DNA from 2 places in the Microbacterium cremeum genome. Region 2 is predicted to be linked to the other one. Evidence: predicted binding sites of a transcription regulator. Region 2 holds the regulator's gene; the other holds the start of a gene.
The links. Region 2 encodes HspR, which represses chaperone genes until heat shock. Its sites were predicted from a motif close to AAGTTGAGTCNNNNNGACTCAACTT; they were not measured.
Positions count from the first base shown of each region.

Region 1: the regulator HspR is predicted to act here: its motif matches at 1,757-1,781, upstream of IM778_RS02805 (Hsp20/alpha crystallin family protein).

Region 1 is NZ_CP063812.1:653,035-657,425, forward strand. Features, by position in the region: gene IM778_RS02800 (PDDEXK family nuclease) at 245-1,147, opposite strand; gene IM778_RS02805 (Hsp20/alpha crystallin family protein) at 1,804-2,259, shown strand; gene IM778_RS02810 (thymidine kinase) at 2,310-2,900, opposite strand; gene IM778_RS02815 (DUF2804 domain-containing protein) at 2,966-4,075, shown strand; gene IM778_RS02820 (MarR family winged helix-turn-helix transcriptional regulator) at 4,230-4,391, opposite strand, start outside.
Region 2 is NZ_CP063812.1:3,729,324-3,733,714, forward strand. Features, by position in the region: gene IM778_RS16590 (DUF7927 domain-containing protein) at 1-1,160, opposite strand, end outside; gene IM778_RS16595 (heat shock protein transcriptional repressor HspR) at 1,294-1,770, opposite strand; gene IM778_RS16600 (DnaJ C-terminal domain-containing protein) at 1,915-2,907, opposite strand; gene IM778_RS16605 (nucleotide exchange factor GrpE) at 2,921-3,553, opposite strand; gene dnaK (molecular chaperone DnaK) at 3,556-4,391, opposite strand, start outside.

The sequences.
Region 1 (4,391 bases), 910 kb from region 2:
CGCGGTTGCGCGGGGTCGCGTCGCGTGGTCGGGTCCGGGGTTGCCTGGTTCAGGTGGCGCAACACGCGGAATGGCGTGGCGGATGCCGCGTGTCGTGCCACGTGAATGCGCGCGGTTGCGCGGGGTCGCGTCGCGTGCTCGGGTCGGGGTTGCCCGGTTCAGGTGGCGCAACACGCGGAATGGCGTGACGGAGTTCGCGTGTCGTGCCACGCGAACGCACACACGCCCGCGCCCCGCCACGCGCCTACGACGGCGTGGGGTTCCAGCCGCGCCGACGCAGGACCGACCGCACGATCGCCACCCCGCGTCGATCGGCGCTGCGCACGTGCGCGGACGTGAGGCGGACGACCTCCCAACCCTCGGCGACGTACGCGGCGTACTTGTCGATGTCGCGATTCCACTGCGCGCGATCGGTGCGGTGGTGGTCGCCCTCGATCTCGACCACAGTCCGATACTCGCGAAACACGAACTCCGTGATCCCCAGAAGGACCCCGCGACCGTCGCGGATCTCGACGTCGAGCTCGGGCGTCGGCAGTCCGTCGGCCGCGGCATCCAGTCGGAAGTCGGTCTCGAGCGGCGACGCACTGCCCACCTGAATGAGCGGAAGCGCCTCGACGAGGCGACCGATGCCGCGGCGCCTGCCGGCGGAGACGATCGCCGTGAGGTCCTCGATCGTGCCGAGGCGCTCGCCTGGCTGAGGCCTTCCACGCTGGTCGCGAGGGATGCGCACGATCTGATCGCCGAGCGCGACGAGCTCTCGCACGCTGAGCTCCGCAGCGAGCATGGCCCACGTCGAGGCCGCGTCCGTTGTGCGTATCCCAGCGTGCACGCGCACGTTCGCGAGTTGCGGCTCGACTTTGATTCCACGGATGCCTCGTGCCCGCGGTGCACGCGCCGGTGCGAACACGGCGACCTCGAGGCGTGTGCCCGGGCCGACCGAGAAGCCGAGATGCACCGCGGCGCTTCGCCCTGCGAGGAACACGTGCGGCCGCATCGCTGTCGCGTACGCCTCGATCTTTCGCTGCTCGCTGCGCTGGGCGACCTCGTCGATGGACAGATCCAGGCCGGGCTCGGGAACTTCCTCAGCCTGACGGACGCCATGGAACGGTGCGCTGAGGTCGCTCGCCTGCAATCGGCCGGATGACACGCCGCATCGGCGAGCCTCGGCGACGGCGAAGGCGCTTCCGAGGCGCTCGGGCAACGGAGTCGGACGGGCAGACATCTGACGAAGATGCCGTGCGCGGACGCCACCTGGGGCGCGGCGGCCCGAGATTGTGAGCGCCGCACCGCACACCGCCACCTGTGGAGGAGACGCTGCTCACCGCCGATTCCAGATTCACGTGGCGCGACACGCGGGGTAAGTGGGGTGATTCCGCGTGTTGTGCCACTTGAGCTGGCGGTGTGGTTGTTCGCGCGGGGTGGCGCGCTGGCGCCGGGGGCTTCGGGTGGCGCGACACGCGGGGTGGGTGGGGTGATTCCGCGTGTTGTGCCACTTGAGCTGGCGGTGTGGTTGTTCGCGCGGGGCGGCGCGCCGGCGCGGGGGCTTCGGGTGGCGCGACACGCGGGGTGGGTGGGGTGATTCCGCGTGTTGTGCCACTTACGGCGACGGCAACGGCTGCGGCTGCGGCGGGCAGCAGCGGTCGCGCGCCGCGACCGGCCACGAAGAACGGCCGCGGACGGATGCCGGGGCATCCGTTCGTTCTGGGCGAACACGGACGCTCTTAGCACTCGGCCAGGCAGAGTGCTAATCTGTCGTTAGTTGAGTCGAGTGGGCTCAACTCTAGGACAGAGAGGAGATATCCCATGGCCACGTACGACCCGTTCCGTGACCTCGACCGCCTCGCGTCGAGTCTCTTCGACACGCGCCGCGGCCCGCGCCGCATGCCGATGGACCTCTACCGCGACGGCGATCACTACGTGCTGACCGCCGATCTGCCGGGCATCGACCCCGGCTCGGTCGACATCGACGTCGACGGCCAGCTGCTGACGATCCGTGCCGAGCGCACGCTCAGCACGGGCGACGGCGTCAAGTGGATCACGCGCGAGCGCGAAGCTGCGAGCTTCCTGCGCCAGCTCAACCTGGGTCAGGGCATCGACACCGAGCGCATCTCGGCGAGCTACAGCAACGGCGTGCTGAGCGTCACGATCCCGGTGAGCGAGCAGGCCAAGCCGCGCAAGATCGAGGTGATGGCCGAGAGTAGCAACCCGACGATCAAGGCGCACGAGTCGAACGAGACTCCTCAGCCGATCGAGCAGTAAGGATCGACAGAGACGGATGCCTCGTCCCGCCGGGACGAGGCATCCGTCGTTCACGCCGCCGGCGGCCGGTCGCCGGTGAAGTGCCGGCGGCAGCGCGCCTGGTACGACTCGATGCCGCCCACCTGCGCCTGCGTCGGAATGCTCGGGTCTCCGGACTCTCCTGAGACGAGGCGCTGATGGAACGCGGCGTCCGCGCCGCACACCGCGCACACCGCGGTGAGCTTGAGGACGTCCTCGGCCAGAGCCATGAGCGACGGCAGCGGCTCGAACGGGCGCCCGTCGAAGGTGACGCACAGTCCGGCGACGATGACGTTGAGTCCGCCGGCGACGAACGCGCTCACGGCGGGGACGAGGGCCGCTCCGAAGAACTGCGCCTCGTCGATCGCGACGACGTCGAGACCGCGGCCACGCACGTGCGAGACGAGCGCATCGACGTCGGGAACCGAATGCGATTCGATGCGGAGTCCGGAATGCGAGCTCACCTGCCCCGGGCCTCGGCGGTCGTCGAGCGTGTGGCTGACCACCTCGACCGAGAGCCCGGCGATGCGCGCCCGCCGTACGCGGCGGAGCAACTCTTCGGACTTGCCGGCGAACATCGGTCCGGCGACGACTTGCAGACGAGCGAGTGCGGGCGGATGCATGGCGCCACCCTACGGCGCTCTAGGATCGAACCACGCCCCACTACGGACCGTCAGCAAGGATGCCGATGACCGCATATTCCTCCGTGCCCGGTGCCGCCCTCCGAGAGCTCTCGGAGCGGACGTCGCTGACCCTGCCGAACGGCCGCCTCAATCCCGATGCCGTCGGGTGGGCGCGTCAGCCGATCATCGATACGTCGGGGATCGCGCGCGGACGAGGGCGCAACAAGCGGTGGGAGTACTGGAACGTCACCACCCCGACGCACATCCTCGCGCTCACCGTCTCGTCGATCGACTACGCCGCCGTGCACGAGGTGTGGGTGCTCGACCGCGCCACCGAGCGCTCGTGGGGCAAGACCTCGACCCTGATCCCGACGCGCGGCGCCGAGCTGCCGGCGGCCGTCGAGAGCGGCCGCGCCCGGGCACGTGCGAAGGGACTCGAGATCGACATCGACTCCTCGGCAGGCGCGGGAGTCGAAACGGCTTCCGGTGCGGAAGCCGACTCAGACCCGGAAGGCGGCTCGGGACCGGAAGCCGGCCCCGGGGCTGCCCGCCGCACGCGCCTGCGGGCGAGGACGACGGATGTCGCATTCGACGTCGTCGCCGAGCTCCCGGACGCGCACGAGCGGCTCGCCGTGGTGGTGCCGTGGAGCAGCACCCGGTTCCAGTACACCGTGAAGGACGTCGCACGCCCGGCGTGGGGCTCGCTGACGATCGAAGGGGTCACGTACGACGTGCCGGCGGGGGAGTCGTGGGCGGTGCTCGACCACGGCCGCGGCCGCTGGCCCTACGACGTGCGGTGGAACTGGGGAGCCGGGTCGGGTCGCTCCGGCGACCACGTCGTCGGCATCCAGGTCGGCGGCAGGTGGACCGCGGGCACGGGATCCACCGAGAACGCCGTCTACGTCGACGGTCGGCTGCACAAGATCCACGACGAGCTGACGTGGGAGTACGACCTCGCCGAGTGGCGGCAGCCGTGGCGGGTCACCGGCGGCGGGCTCGAGGCATCCTTCACGCCCTTCTACGACAAGACCTCGCGCATGAACCTCGGCGTCGTCTCGTCGCGCACCGACCAGTGCTTCGGCCACTGGTCGGGCAGCTTCGCGGTGGCCGACGGTTCGCCGCTGACCTTCGCCGGCATCCTCGGCTGGGCCGAAGAGGTGCACAACCGCTGGTGACGGATGCCGCGGCCCAGTGGTCGGTCGTTGAGCGGAGGGCGCTCCGGCGCCCGAAGACGAAACGCAGCAAGCTGACGTGCGACGGCGGTTGAGGGCGTTTCGCCTCGCGGAGCGGTTCCTGAGCTTGTCGAAGGGCGCTCAGCGACCGATCGGGTCAGCAGCCGGGCTGGTTCTTGCGGAGCTTCGAGGTGAGGTTCCGCAGCTGGGTCAGTTCGTCGTCGCTCAGCAGCGACATCCGCTCGGCGATCGCCTTGCCGTGGGCACTGGCGACCCGGCGGAAGAGGGAGGCTCCGGCATCCGTCGCCCGCACGAGCGA
Region 2 (4,391 bases):
AATCCGCCGGGCGGAGTGAGCGTGGCGCTCGAGACGTTGTTCTGTGCGTTGCCGTCAGGCTCTGAGACACCGTCGTCGAAGACGAACGCGCCGGGCGACGCGGTGAATGTGTACGTGGTGATCGCGGTCACAGCTGCGGGAATGCTGAACTGCACGGTGCCCGAGGCGATGTAGACGCCGTTGCCGGGGAGCGGCTGACCCATGCTGTCGTTGACCGGCGCGTTGACCAGCGTGTAGTCGAGATCCGAGAGCGAGACGGTGTAGGTGGTGCCGGCACCGCTCACGCTGCACGTCGGGAAGTTGGTGCGGTCCGCCCGCTCCGGGTGGGAGAACGGTTGACCCGTAGAACGTGAGGACGCGTCGATCGGCACGCAGCCTTCCCACGCGAGACCGTTGGTCGCGCCGGCGATGTTCGCGCTGATACTCACCGGGAACGAGTAGCTCGCAGGTCCCGGTCGGCTGCCCGCGTCCAGGATGAGCGAGTAGTTCATCTGAAGGAAGGGCCGGTTGCCTCCCAGGCGGCTCGCCTTTGTCTGTCCCTGGCCGGTCTGGCCGGGAGCCTGGACGAGCGACAGGTCCATGCCGTGCACGTACGTGATCGGCAGCGGACCGGGGTCGGCCGGGCCGGCTTCGGCGACCGCGGAATCCGACGTCGCCGTGCCCACGACGGTCAGGTCGCCGCCTTCCGTGGACGTGGCACGGACCGGGGCCTGGATGACCGAGGCGGTGCCTTCGGTGATCGTGCCGAAGTTGCACAGCAGGGTCGTGCCATCCTCCGAGATCGCGGAGGCAGGGGTGACATCCGTGGTCTTGCAGACCTGCGGGATGCTGGTGAAAGCGCCGTTGCCCACGGTGAGCGTGGCGCGCACGTTCTCCACCGGCTCGTTCGAGTACGGGTCCTCGGCGTCGTTGGTGTTCACGTGGAACTCGGCGGTCACCGGCTGTCCGAACGGCGCCTCGGTCGGCGTCGGATCGCCGGCCCAGTTGGCGGTGATCTCATGCACCGACAGCGGCGCGGCCTGAGCGGCAGCTGTCGGCAGAAGCGACAGGATCAGGGCGGCGACTCCGGCGAATGCCGTTGCCGCAACGCGGCGGCGGCCAGATGATCGCTGCACGTGAGATGTCGGAACTGAGTTTTCTGGCGCGATGAGACGACTCAAGATTTCCCCCCTTGGGAACGTCACAGGGTTCGCGCCGGCTTGGCACGCATGCCCTTGAATCGTTCCTATCGGGATTCTGAGAGTCTTCTCAGAATTTCACCCGGTCCTTCACCCCATCACCCGGGAGTCGGCGTCACGTCGAGGTTTCGTCGTCGTCCTCGGTCTCGGCGGCCTGCGAGAGCGGCTGGCGCGGGTGCCACACGACGAGTTCGGTCGCACGGCGCACGCGGGTGCCGTGGCGCAGCGTGACGACGGCGCCGGTCGATCCTGCGGCGAAGACGCGGGCTCCTGGGCGCTTCTCGAGCTCGGCACGCACTCGCTCCTCGAGGTCGCGGACGCGGCCGTGCAGCTCGCGCACGCGGTCTTCGAGCTCGAGGATGCGCGCGATGGCGGGAAGACCGATGCCGTCGGCCGACATGCGCGCCACCTCGCGCAGCTGCGCGATGTGACGCAGCGAGTAGCGACGCGAGCCGCCCTGGGTGCGGGCGGGCACGACCAGCCCGAGCCGGTCGTACTGGCGGAGGGTCTGCGGGTGCATGCCCGACAGCTCGGCGGCCACCGCGATCGCGAAGATCGGGGCATCCTCGTCGATGTCGTGCTGCTCACCCATGCGTCTCACCTCCTCGTACCCGGTCGTTGAGCGAGCTTGCGAGTCGAAACGCAGAGACGAGACGCCTCGCGCACACGCCGAACGTCGGCTCGAGGCGTTTCGTCTCGCTCGTTCCTCGCTCGCTCAACGACCGGCCTCATGATCTCAGCCGCGCGCCTTGGTCATCAGGTCGGCGCGCGGGTTCTCCTTCGGCTCGAGGTCGTGGAAGCGCTCCAAGGCTTCGCGTGCGGCGTCGTCGAGGTGCGACGGCACCGCCACCTGCACCTCGGCGAGCAGGTCGCCGGTGCCCTTCTGGGTCTGCACGCCCCGGCCCTTGACGCGGAGCACCCGGCCCGATGGCGTTCCGGGGGCGACCCGCAGCTTGACGGGGTCGCCGCCGAGAGTCGGCACCTCGATCGTCGCGCCGAGCGTGGCCTCGGTGAACGTCACCGGCACCGTGACGCGGAGGTTCAGGCCGTCGCGGGTGAACACCGGGTGCGGCCGCACCGCCACCTGCACGACGACGTCGCCGGGCTCGCCGCCGTCGGGCGACGGGCGCCCCCGGCCGCGCAGCCGGATCTTCTGCCCGTCCGACACGCCGGCCGGGATCTTCACCTTGAACGGCTTGCCGTCCTCGCCCTGCAGCGTGATCGTCTCACCTTTGGTGGCGGTGATGAAGTCGATCGTCGTGCGCGCCGTGACATCGGCGCCGCGCGTCGGCCCGCCGTACCCTCGGTACCCGCCGGAAGGCTGGCCGAAGCGGCCGCTGCCGAAGCGGCCGCCCTGCTGCTGGTTGAACATCGCGAAGATGTCGTCGAAGTCCTCGGCGTTCTGGTAGCGCGCGCCGCGGCCCTGCCCGAACATGCTGAAGACGTCTTCGAATCCGCCGGCGCCCTGACCACCCGCCGTGAAGCGGGCACCCGAGCCCATGGCGCGGATCTGGTCGTACTCCTTGCGCTGCTCGGGGTCGGACAGCACCGAGTAGGCCTCGCTGATCTCCTTGAACTTGGCCTCCGCCGCCGCATCGCCCTGATTCGAGTCGGGGTGGTACTTGCGCGCGAGCTTGCGGTAGGTCTTCTTCAGGTCGGCGTCGCTGACGTCCTTCGAGACGTCCAGCATCGAGTAGAAGTCCTTGTCGAACCAGTCCTGGCTGGCCATGCCGCCTCCTCGGTCACTCGGCGGGAACCGCGACGACGACCTTCGCCGGTCGCAGCTCCACCGAGCCGAGGCGGTAGCCGATCTCGACGACCTCCAGCACGGTCGCCTCGGTCGTGCCGGGGGTCGGCACCTGGAAGATCGCCTCGTGGTGCTGCGGGTCGAACGCCTCGCCGGCCGCGCCGTAGGTGCTGAGGCCCATGCGCTCGGCCACGCCACGCAGCTTCTCGGCGATCGCGGAGAAGGGCGAGCCCTCTTCGAGGTCGCCGTGCTTCTCGGCACGGTCGAGGTCGTCGAGCACCGGCAGCAGGCCCTTGGCGACCGCGCCCTGAGCGCGCTCGATCTCGACCTCGCGCTGCTCCTCGGTGCGCCGGCGGTAGTTGGCGTACTCGGCCTGCAGACGCTTGAGGTCGTTCAGCAGCTGCGTCTCGAGGTCGGCGAGCACGGCGTCCTCGGCGGCCGCTTCTGCGCTCTGCGCGGCACCGAGGATGTCGTCGACCGTGAGCTCGTCGCCCTCGGCCTCGTCCTGCGGCCTCTCGGCCTGCTCACCGGCGGTGTCCTGGCCCTCCTGCGGGTCGGACCCGGAAGCGTTCGCTTCCGGGTCCTCGCCACCGGGGACCTCGGTGTCATCGAAGTCCTTGTCGGCCATGGTTACTTCTTTTCCTCTTCGTCTTCGACGACCTCGGCGTCGACGACGTCCTCATCGGAGGTCGCGGACTCCTGGGAGTCACCGGCGTCGGCGGCCGAGGCATCCGTCGCCTGCGAAGCCTGGTTCGACGCGTAGATCGCCTCGCCCAGCTTGGTCTGCGACTGCGACAGCGTGTCGAACGCGGTCTTCACCGCGTCGTCGTCGTCACCGGCGAGCGCGGTCTTGAGCGCGTCGACGTCGGCCTGCACCGACTCCTTGACGTCGGAGGGCAGCTTGTCGTCGTTCTCCTTGATGAGCTTCTCGATCGAGTACGAGAGGGTCTCGGCCTGGTTGCGCACCTCGGCGGCCTCGCGGCGCTTCTTGTCTTCGGCGGCGTGCTCCTCGGCCTCGCGCACCATGCGCTCGATGTCGTCCTTGGGCAGCGACGAGCCGCCGGTGATCGTCATCGACTGCTCCTTGCCGGTGCCCTTGTCCTTCGCCGACACGTGGACGATGCCGTTCGCGTCGATGTCGAACGTGACCTCGATCTGCGGGATGCCGCGAGGAGCCGGGGCGATGCCGGTCAGCTCGAAGGTGCCGAGCGGCTTGTTGTCGCGCGTGAACTCGCGCTCGCCCTGGAACACCTGGATCGCGACCGACGGCTGGTTGTCGTCGGCGGTCGTGAAGGTCTCGGAGCGCTTGGTCGGGATGGCGGTGTTGCGCTCGATGAGCTTCGTCATGATGCCGCCCTTGGTCTCGATGCCGAGGCTCAGGGGGGTGACGTCGATCAGCAGCACGTCCTTGCGCTCGCCCTTGAGGACGCCCGCCTGCAGCGCGGCGCCCACGGCGACGACCTCAT